Regions from separate parts of the Klebsiella terrigena genome, predicted to be linked through region 1. Evidence: predicted binding sites of a transcription regulator. Region 1 holds the regulator's gene; the other holds the start of a gene.
What was found. Region 1 encodes Fur, which represses iron uptake genes when iron is present. Its sites were predicted from a motif close to ATAATAATGAGAACNACTATCAA; they were not measured.
Positions count from the first base shown of each region.

Region 2: the regulator Fur is predicted to act here: its motif matches at 1,312-1,334, upstream of bfd (bacterioferritin-associated ferredoxin).

Region 1 is NZ_CP050508.1:4,042,893-4,048,649, reverse strand. It holds gene tcuA (FAD-dependent tricarballylate dehydrogenase TcuA) at 1-493, opposite strand, end outside; gene tcuR (tricarballylate utilization LysR family transcriptional regulator TcuR) at 591-1,517, opposite strand; gene fur (ferric iron uptake transcriptional regulator) at 1,647-2,093, opposite strand; gene fldA (flavodoxin FldA) at 2,386-2,916, opposite strand; gene ybfE (LexA regulated protein) at 3,067-3,360, opposite strand; gene ybfF (esterase) at 3,494-4,267, opposite strand; gene seqA (replication initiation negative regulator SeqA) at 4,451-4,999, shown strand; gene pgm (phosphoglucomutase (alpha-D-glucose-1,6-bisphosphate-dependent)) at 5,033-5,757, shown strand, end outside.
Region 2 is NZ_CP050508.1:416,421-422,177, reverse strand. It holds gene HCK03_RS01920 (prepilin peptidase) at 77-556, shown strand; gene bfr (bacterioferritin) at 533-1,009, opposite strand; gene bfd (bacterioferritin-associated ferredoxin) at 1,083-1,277, opposite strand; gene tuf (elongation factor Tu) at 1,460-2,644, opposite strand; gene fusA (elongation factor G) at 2,714-4,828, opposite strand; gene rpsG (30S ribosomal protein S7) at 4,925-5,395, opposite strand; gene rpsL (30S ribosomal protein S12) at 5,492-5,757, opposite strand, start outside.

The DNA of each region.
Region 1 (5,757 bases):
GGGCTGCGACAAACCTGCCGTTACGAAGCTCAAGCGCCTGCACCGGCGTATCGTAACGGATTTGCACGCCCAGCCTTTCCGCGCTGCGGTAGTAGGCATTCATCAGGGCCTTGCCTCCACCCATAAAAAAGGCATTGGTGCGCGCCACGTGCAGCGCTCCGGAGAGGGGAGGCTGAAAGTTAACGCCGTGCTGGCGCATCCAGTCACGGCAGCGTGAAGAGGTACGGATTACCAGACGCGCCAGCGCTTCATTGGTATTCCCTTCGGTGACTCGCCAGAGATCTTGCCAGAACTCCTCTTCGGTATAGCTATCCACTAGCACATCCTGCGGCGCATCGTGCATGCAGCGCAGATTGCGGGTATGTTGGGAATTTCCCCCGCGCCATTCGCGAGGGGCTGCCTCCAGCAACAGCACCGACGCGCCTGCTTCGCGGGCGGTTAAAGCGGAACATAACGCAGCATTGCCTCCGCCAATCACCAGTACATCAACCATCGTAGACTCCATTACTCTTTAACTAATTGTTAAATTTGTAATTGGAATGTATACGCTGGGGCTGTGCGGGCGCTATGCTGCGTAGCTAAAGAGGGCTTTAGTTAGCGTAAAGGGTGGCTCCCGGCCAGCTGCCTGCATCCACCAGTTGGCGCATGACTTTGCTAAGCACCACGCGGGCGGCAAGACCTGCCGGGGTGAGCTCATCGTCAGACAGGCTAACCAAAAAGTTGGGGCGACTGAGTATCGGGTTGTGGACGCCGATCACTCTCAGCGCTTCTTTATCAAGATGGGAAATGGCGGCCCCGGGCTGCAGGGTGGCCCCAAGACCGCTGCGCACGGCGCGCATCAGTAGAGTCAGGCCATCAATTTCAGCGGCAATATCCAGCTTGATGGCGTGTTCCTGGCCGATCGCCTCCAGCCTGCCACGCAGGCCGTGGCCCTGGCTGGGCATAATCAAGGGAATGTTTGCCAGCTGAGAGGGGGAGATGGCGTCGTCGGCGATATCGGCCAGTACGGCGTAGGTGCCAATCAAAAATAGCCGTTCTTCGAGGATCGGTCTGGCGCTCCAGCGCAGGATTTTCTCCTTCTGGAAAACGACGGCTAAATCAATCTGGCGGGTGTTGATCATCCGCTCCAGGTTGCCGGAGAGACTTTCCACGACGTGCAGACGAACATCGGCATAGCTTTCCCGCATCGCGTTAATAAAGGGCATCCCCAGTATCGACGCGGTGCTGGGTGCCATGCCGACGCTGACGTGCCCGGACAGGCGAGCTTCGCGGGCAGCCAGGATCGCATCATCGGCATGGCGTAGCGCCAGCTGCGCCTGAAAGTAAAAGGCCAGGCCGGCGCTGGTGGGCGTGACGCCGCGCGAGGTACGCTGGAGCAGGCGAATCGAGAGTTCACTTTCCAGGCGCGTCATTTGCTGACTGAGCGCTGAGACGCCAATATTGAGATCCAGCGCGGCGCTGCCCATGCTGCCGGTTTCCACAATACGAACGAAGTAACGTAGCTGACGAAGTTCCATGTCGATTCTCGGGGTCAGGCGGGAAGGGATTTTACATTAAAGCAACATCGCGGAGGAGGGAATATGGCGCGGCGAATTCAGCGTATAAAAAAAGCCAACCGTCCGGTTGGCTTTCCTGCTGGCATCATATTACTTGGGGTCGTGCGCGTGTTCATTTTCGCGGCAGTCGCCTTCAGCACAGTGACCGTACAGGTACAGGCTGTGGTTGGTCAGGCGGATACCGTGACGGTGGGCAATTTCACGCTGACGCGCTTCGATAGAGTCATCGCTGAATTCGATCACTTTGCCACAATCGAGGCAAATCAGGTGATCGTGATGATGCTGCTGTGTCAGTTCGAAAACGGATTTACCGCCTTCAAAATTATGGCGGGTAACAATGCCGGCATCATCAAACTGGTTCAGTACGCGATAAACGGTAGCCAGACCGATCTCTTCCCCCATGTCGATCAGGCGTTTGTATAAATCTTCCGCGCTGACGTGATGGTTATCCGGCCCCTGCAGCACTTCCAGAATTTTTAATCGTGGAAGTGTGACTTTCAGGCCAGCCTTCTTCAATGCGGTATTGTTGTCAGTCATGCGGAATCTGTCCTGTTGCTAAACGATCTACTTCCATTAGCGGAAGTAATACAGAGAATCACCCGATGTAACGCGTCTCATTATAGAACTGCCATGATGAAATGAAAACCGCAAGCATCGAGCCTTGTATGCTGTCAAAAACGAGGCACACGCTACAAACTGTGTCACGTCTCCTCGTTAAATCAGAGGACATTGTACAGATATGTGATTAAAAGTTAAAAACTTGTAGCTATTAGTTTTATTGCTTTTACCTATTAATACGACGATACCCGAAGGTATCGCCGTTTAACCATCAGGCGTTTTTGATTTCTTCGAGATGCAGTTCTTCAGAAATCTGCTTAACCCATTTCTCAACGCGCTCGTTGGTCAGCTCAGGCTGACGGTCTTCATCGATAGCGAGACCGACGAAATGGTCGTCATCGGCGAGACCTTTAGAGGCTTCGAAATGGTAGCCCGCCGTTGGCCAGTGGCCGACGATGGTTGCACCGCGCGGTTCGATGATGTCGCGGATGGTTCCCAGCGCATCACAGAAGTATTCAGCATAGTCTTCCTGGTCACCGCAGCCAAACAGGGCGACCAGCTTACCGTTGAAGTCGACCTCTTCCAGCGTCGGGAAGAAATCATCCCAGTCACACTGCGCTTCACCGTAGTACCAGGTTGGGATGCCCAGCAGCAGAATGTCATGACCCTGCAGGTCTTCTTTGCTGCTTTTGGCAATGTCGTGAACATCAGCAACGTCTTTACCGAGCTGCTTTTGGATCATTTTTGCAATATTTTCGGTGTTGCCGGTGTCGCTGCCAAAAAAGATGCCGATGATTGCCATGAGTAAAATAACCTCTTGAAACTTAATGATGTGGTAGTGGCGTAATGCCCGCAGATAACGGCAATCATAGCAGAACAGGGAAGGGCGCGGAAACAGCAATCACACCCGACTGCACACTCTGCTACATGAAAGTGTTGTTTTTGAGGTTTCTCAGACTTTACCCTGGCTATGCAGGGCTGCCAGCTGGTTCATCAACATCTCTTCAATCAGATCGCTACGGTTCATATTGCGGGCATCAGCTAGCTCATTGAGCGCATCAACCGCTTCAGCGTTGAGCTTGAGCTCCACGCGCTTTAAACCGCGAACTTTGTCGCGTTTAAGCTGGTTGCGTTTATTGATGCGCAGCTGCTCGTCGCGCGAAAGCGGATTGGTCTTTGGTCTACCCGGGCGACGCTCGGTTGCGAACAAATCTAATGTCGTACGGTCCGTTTGTTCTTTTGCCATGATTCAGAGTGACTTCGGGGAAACGAGTTGTCGGGCCATTGCCGACACAGATAGCGCGCCATAATACATCAGGCGAACCGCTGCGCCAACGACCGCGGGCATTCTGCGGCGCGGTCGGGCAGTTTTTAGCCAGTTATGCCGCTAAAGAGGAGAGATATCGGCGAATTGCGCGCAGTACCGCCTCCGGTTTCTCCGCATGGACCCAATGGCCCGCGCCGGCAATCACGTGCGCGCGGGCCTGCGGGAACTGCGCCAGCAGCGCGTCGCGATACTCATCGGACACGTAGGGAGAGTTGCCGCCCGGGATAAACAGGACCGGATGCGGCCAGGCGGGAACCGGCTGCCAGCCAACGATATGGCTATATTGATCCCACAGGACCGGTACGTTAAACCGCCACTGGCCGTCAACGAAGGACTTCAGCAGGAACTGAATCACGCCCTCTTCCTGCAGGTGCTCGCGCATGACCACCGCCGCCTGCTGGCGGGTTGCGGCGCCGGCGGCGGTCACGGCGTTGATGGCGGCAAAGATTTCGTCGTGGCGGCGGACGTGATAATCCACCGGCGCGATATCGATAGCCACCAGGCCGTCGATGCGTTCCGGCGCGAGGGCGCTAAGCGCCATCACCGCTTTACCGCCCATTGAGTGGCCGATAAAGGTCGCTTTTTCCAGCTGCAGGTCGTCAAGGGTGTCGAGCAGATCCTGAGCCATCGCGGCGTAGGTCATCTGCGGATCGCGCGGGGAAAGACCGTGATTGCGCATATCAACCTGCAGGATATCGTAGTCGGCGACCAGGTCGCGTGCGAGGATACCCAGGTTATCAAGGCTGCCAAACAGACCGTGAACCAGGACGACAGGGGAATTATTGTGCGGATTTTGTGCAGATTGCGCGCGGCTATTTAATTTCATGGCAAAGTTCTTTTTTTCGCTCCGTCGGGTTAGGGTATTATGTTGGACATTCTGCCATCCGGCTGCAAGACCCAGAGCTATCTGAGTTTTACCGCCATCCTGGTTTGACGCTTTCCGCGGTTAGGATTTGTCCTTATAATCCTGACAACTTGTATTCAGAATAAGATATCGTACTGGATTAAGATGAAAACAATTGAAGTTGATGATGATCTCTATCGCTATATTGCCAGCCACACCCAGCATATTGGTGAGAGTGCATCCGACATTTTACGGCGCATGCTGAAATTTTCCGCCGCTTCCCAGACTGCCACTGCCGTTGCGAAAGCCGCGCCGGCCCCGGCTCCGACCGCCGTTGTTGAGGTCAAGCCCGTTAACCCGGTGAAGGATAAAGTCCGCGCCGTGCGCGAACTGCTGTTATCTGATGAATACGCCGAGCAAAAGCGCGCGGTAAACCGTTTTATGCTGGTGCTGACGACGCTCTACTCGCTGGACAGCAAAGCGTTTGCTGCGGCCACCGAGTCTCTGCACGGGCGTACGCGAACCTATTTCGCTGAAGATGCCCGCATCCTGCTGAAAAGCGGCAATCAGACCAAGCCTAAGCAGGTCCCCGGCACGCCGTGGTGGGTGATCACCAATACCAATACTGGCCGTAAATGCAGCATGATTGAACATATCATGCAGTCAATGCAATTCCCTGCGGAGTTGATTGAGAAGGTTTGCGGCACGATCTAGCTTTATTCACCTTTGCATCAGAAGGATCAGGCAATGGCAATCGATAAGCGTGCGGGGCAGCCTGCACAACAGAGTGATTTGATTAACGTCGCCCAGCTGACTGCCCAGTACTATGTACTGAAGCCGGAAGCAGGCAACGCGGAGCATGCGGTGAAGTTCGGGACCTCTGGCCATCGCGGCAGCGCAGGTCGCCATAACTTCAACGAGCAGCATATTCTGGCGATTGCTCAGGCGATTGCGGAAGATCGCGCGAAGAACGGCATTACCGGTCCATGCTACGTCGGTAAGGATACCCACGCGCTCTCCGAGCCGGCCTTTATTTCCGTACTGGAAGTACTGGCGGCTAACGGTGTTGATGTGATCGTGCAGGAAAACAACGGCTTCACCCCGACGCCGGCGATTTCCAACGCCATTCTGGTGCACAACAAAAAGGGTGGTCCGCTGGCGGATGGCATCGTAATTACGCCGTCGCATAACCCGCCGGAAGATGGCGGTATCAAGTACAACCCGCCGAACGGCGGTCCGGCTGATACCAACGTCACCAAGGTGGTGGAGAACCGGGCTAACGAACTGCTGGCTTCCGGCCTGCAGGGCGTGAAGCGCATCTCCCTCGATGCCGCTCTGGCCTCCGGCCACGTGAAAGAGCAGGATCTGGTTCAGCCGTTTATTGAAGGTCTGGCCGATATCGTCGATATGGCGGCGATTCAAAAAGCGGGCCTTAAGCTTGGCGTCGATCCGCTGGGCGGCTCCGGGATTGA
Region 2 (5,757 bases), 2.0 Mb from region 1:
GCCCGCCATCGCGCTTTGCCGTTCGCACCTTGCGTGGTCAGAATCGACGTATACAACTCATCCGCCGGGGTATCGCATGTACATGACCCTCCCCTTTCTGCTTTTCTACTGCGGGTTTTCTCTGGCGCTGTGCTGGCACGATCTGCGGTATGGGCTGCTTCCCGACCGTTTGACCTGTCCCCTGCTCTGGCTTGGCCTGCTGTTTTATCTTTGTCAGATGCCGACGGGCCTGGAAAATGCCGTCTGGGGTGCTATCGCGGGGTATCTGGCCTTTGCTTTAGTCTACTGGGTTTACAGAGGGGTTCGCGGGTATGAGGGGTTAGGCTATGGCGATGTGAAATTTCTAGCTGCTCTCGGCGCCTGGCACGGCTGGCAGTCGCTGCCGCAGCTGGTATTTATGGCGACGCTCATCGCCTGCGCCACGCTGCTACTGCGCGTCGTTATCTTGAATCGCCGGGGGGTTCTGAACAACCCGCTGCCGTTTGGCCCTTTTTTGGCTGCAGCGGGTTTTTACTGTGGATGGCAAACGCTTTTAGTCAGCAACTTTAATCTGTGACTGGAGATAATTCTGCAGGCCAATTTTGCCGATCAGGTCCAGCTCGGTTTCCAGCCAGTCAATGTGGCCTTCCTCATCGGCAAGAATTTCAATCAGCATATCGCGGCTGACATAATCGTGGACGCTGTCAGCATAGGCGATCGCCTCGCGTAAATCTTTGGCGCCTTCCAGCTCCAGCCTTAAATCGGACTGCAGCATCTCCTCAACGTCTTCACCGATACCCAGCTTGCCGAGATCCTGCAGATTGGGCAGTCCTTCAAGAAACAAAATACGCTCGATATATTTATCAGCGTGCTTCATTTCATCAATGGATTCATGGTATTCGATATCGTTGAGGCGCATCAGGCCCCAGTTCTTGAACATCCTGGCATGGAGAAAGTACTGATTTATTGCGACAAGCTCATTTCCCAATAATTTATTGAGATAACTTATGACTTTGACATCACCTTTCATTATATAGTCCCTCCGCTTCCACTCATTGAAGCGTAGTTCGCACTATATAGATGTCAAAGAAAAGCCGGAGGTCTCAGGCGATCTCTTTATATTCCGGCATGCGAGTTAATTCATCTTCCATGATCTCGCGAGCGGCGCGGACGCATTTACCACATTGATTTCCAACGGGAATAAACTTACGCAGCTGCTGAAAAGATTGAGGGTGAAATTGACGCACGGCCTGACGAATTTTTTTATCGTTTACACCATTACACAAACAAACGTACATATTCACTCCCGTTCAATTTATGCTCAAAGTGTAAATGAGAATAGTTATGATTACAATAGTCTCTCTATATAATAGATCCGATAACGCACTTTTTTATATTAGTCGTTCTCGCGCTTAGCGGGTCTAAATGACGGGCAGCAAAAAGGGCGCCGAAGCGCCCTTTTTAATTCAGAACTAAAGGATTAGCTCAGAACTTTAGCAACAACGCCCGCACCTACAGTACGGCCGCCTTCACGGATTGCGAAACGCAGACCGTCGTCCATCGCGATCGGGTGGATCAGGGTAACAACCATTTTGATGTTGTCGCCCGGCATTACCATCTCTACGCCTTCCGGCAGTTCGATGGTGCCAGTCACGTCAGTTGTACGGAAGTAGAACTGCGGACGGTAGCCTTTGAAGAACGGAGTATGACGGCCGCCTTCATCTTTGGACAGGATGTAAACTTCAGATTCGAATTTGGTGTGCGGCTTGATAGAACCCGGCTTAGCCAGTACCTGACCACGTTCGATTTCTTCACGTTTGATACCACGCAGCAGAACACCAACGTTCTCACCAGCACGGCCTTCGTCCAGCAGTTTGCGGAACATTTCAACGCCGGTACAGGTAGACTTAGCAGTCTCTTTGATACCAACGATTTCAACTTCTTCGCCAACTTTAACGATACCGCGCTCTACACGACCGGTAACAACAGTACCACGGCCGGAGATGGAGAATACGTCTTCGATAGGCAGCAGGAACGGCTTGTCGATAGCACGTTCTGGTTCCGGGATGTAAGAATCCAGGTAGCCAGCCAGTTCAACGATCTTAGCTTCCCACTCTGCTTCGCCTTCCAGCGCTTTCAGAGCAGAACCACGGATGATCGGAGTGTCGTCGCCCGGGAAATCGTACTGAGACAGCAGTTCACGAACTTCCATCTCAACCAGTTCCAGCAGCTCTTCGTCATCAACCATGTCGCATTTGTTCAGGAACACGATGATGTACGGAACGCCTACCTGACGACCCAGCAGGATGTGCTCACGAGTCTGCGGCATCGGGCCGTCAGTCGCAGCAACAACCAGGATCGCGCCATCCATCTGAGCAGCACCGGTGATCATGTTTTTAACATAGTCGGCGTGGCCCGGGCAGTCTACGTGTGCGTAGTGGCGAGTCGGGGTGTCATATTCAACGTGGGAAGTGTTGATGGTGATACCACGAGCTTTTTCTTCCGGTGCGTTATCGATCTGGTCGAATGCACGAGCAGAACCACCGTAGGTTTTAGCCAGAACGGTAGTGATTGCAGCGGTCAGAGTAGTTTTACCATGGTCAACGTGGCCGATAGTACCGACGTTGACGTGCGGTTTTGTACGTTCAAATTTTTCTTTAGACACGGCTATATTCCTTACTATAGCGCTCTCCCCTTCAGGAGAGAGCACGGGATTTTGGTTTAACCCTACGGCTTATTTACCACGGGCTTCAATTACGGCCTGAGCAACGTTGTTCGGTGCGTCATCATACTTCAGGAACTCCATGGAGTAAGAAGCACGACCTTTGGTCAGAGAACGCAGCTGAGTTGCATATCCGAACATTTCAGACAGCGGAACTTCAGCGTGAATCACAACGCCAGTAACGTTGGATTCTTGACCACGCAGCATACCACGACGACGGCTAAGGTCACCGATGACGTCACCAGTGTTCTCTTCCGGAGTCTCTACTTCAACCTTCATGATCGGCTCAAGCAGAACTGGTTTCGCTTTCTTAAAGCCATCTTTGAAGGCAATAGAAGCGGCCAGTTTAAACGCCAGCTCGGAGGAGTCAACGTCATGGTAAGAACCGAAGTGCAGACGCACGCCGAGATCAACTACCGGGTAACCTGCCAGCGGACCAGCTTTCAGCTGTTCCTGAATACCTTTATCAACGGCAGGGATGTATTCACCAGGAATTACACCACCTTTGATGTCGTTGATGAACTCGTATCCTTTCGGATTTGAGCCCGGCTCCAGTGGGTACATGTCGATCACAACGTGACCATACTGACCGCGACCACCAGACTGCTTAGCATGTTTACCTTCGATATCGGTAACTTTAGAGCGAATCGCTTCGCGGTAAGCAACCTGAGGTTTACCGACGTTCGCTTCAACGTTGAATTCACGCTTCATACGGTCAACGATGATGTCGAGGTGCAGCTCACCCATACCGGCGATAATAGTCTGGTTAGTTTCTTCGTCAGTCCATACGCGGAATGACGGGTCTTCTTTAGCCAGACGGCCCAGAGCCAGACCCATTTTTTCCTGGTCAGCTTTGGTTTTTGGTTCAACGGCGATCGAGATTACCGGCTCCGGGAACTCCATACGCTCCAGGATAATTACATTATCCTGGTCACACAGGGTGTCACCGGTAGTCACTTCTTTCAGACCAATCGCTGCAGCGATGTCGCCCGCACGAACTTCTTTGATCTCTTCACGTTTGTTGGCGTGCATCTGTACGATACGGCCCAGACGCTCACGTGCTGATTTCACCGGGTTGAACACGGTGTCGCCAGAGTTAACAACGCCAGAGTAAACGCGGAAGAAGGTCAGGTTACCAACAAACGGGTCGGTAGCAATTTTGAACGCCAGCGCAGCAAACGGCTCGTTGTCATCAGAGTGACGAACTGCCGGAGTGTCTTTACCGTCGTCCAGGATACCGTTAATCGCAGTAACATCAGTCGGCGCTGGCAGGTATTCAACAACCGCATCCAGCATCGCCTGAACACCTTTGTTCTTAAATGCAGAACCACAGGTAACCAGGATAATTTCGTTGTTAAGTACGCGCTTACGCAGAGAAGTTTTGATCTCTTCTTCAGTCAGCTCTTCGCCACCAAAGAATTTCTCCATCAGTTCGTCAGAACCTTCAGCAGCGGCTTCAACCAGTTTCTGGCGCCATTCTTCAGCCAGTTCCTGCATATCAGCTGGGATCTCTTCGTATTCGAAGGTCACGCCCTGATCGGCTTCGTTCCAGTTGATAGCTTTCATTTTCACCAGGTCAACAACACCGGTGAATTTCTCTTCTGCGCCGATAGCCAGCTGCAGAGGGACCGGGTTCGCGCCCAGACGCTTTTCAATCTGATCAACAACTTTCAGGAAGTTAGCACCCATACGGTCCATTTTGTTAACGAACGCGATACGTGGAACTTTATATTTGTTTGCCTGACGCCATACGGTTTCAGACTGTGGCTGAACACCACCAACAGCACAGTAAACCATTACCGCACCATCAAGAACACGCATGGAACGTTCTACTTCGATAGTGAAGTCAACGTGCCCTGGGGTGTCGATGATGTTGATGTGGTGTGGTTCGAACTGTTTAGCCATTCCTGACCAGAAACAGGTAGTCGCAGCGGACGTGATGGTAATACCACGTTCCTGCTCCTGCTCCATCCAGTCCATGGTGGCTGCGCCATCATGAACTTCACCGATTTTGTGGTTTACACCAGTGTAGAACAGAACACGTTCGGTAGTTGTTGTCTTACCGGCGTCGATATGAGCGCTGATACCAATGTTACGGTAGCGCTCAATGGGTGTTTTACGAGCCATTTGATTCCTCGTTTGTTTCTTTAGGCGTTCAGTTAAGTTATCCAAAACGGGCGACTTACCTGAAGCGCCCGTCTGGTGACTATGACTCCGAAGGGATTACCAACGGTAGTGAGCGAACGCCTTGTTGGCTTCTGCCATGCGGTGTACGTCTTCACGTTTCTTAACTGCAGTACCTTTGTTGTCTGCAGCATCAGAAAGTTCGTTCGCCAGACGCAGAGCCATGGATTTATCACCACGTTTACGAGCAGCTTCAACGATCCAACGCATTGCCAGAGCATTACGACGAACCGGACGGACTTCAACTGGAACCTGATAAGTAGAACCACCAACGCGGCGGGACTTAACTTCTACAGTCGGGCGAACGTTGTCGAGAGCGACTTCGAAAGCTTCCAGTTCATTTTTACCAGAACGCTGAGCCAGGGTCTCCAGCGCGCTGTATACGATAGCTTCTGCAGTAGATTTTTTACCATCTACCATCAGGATATTTACAAATTTTGCCAGCAGTTCTGATCCGAACTTAGGATCCGGAAGAATTTTACGCTGACCAATGACGCGACGACGTGGCATGGGAATACTCCGTTGTTAATTCAGGATTGTCCAAAACTCTAAGAGTTTAGTTTGACATTAAGGTAAAACAGTTTGGCCTTACTTAACGGAGAACCATTAAGCCTTAGGACGTTTCACGCCATATTTGGAGCGAGATTGCTTACGGTCTTTAACGCCGGAGCAGTCAAGCGCACCACGAACGGTGTGGTAACGAACACCCGGAAGGTCTTTTACACGACCGCCACGGATCAGGATCACGGAGTGTTCCTGCAGGTTGTGACCTTCACCACCGATGTAGGAAGTCACTTCAAAACCGTTGGTCAAACGCACACGGCATACTTTACGCAGTGCGGAGTTTGGTTTTTTAGGAGTGGTAGTATATA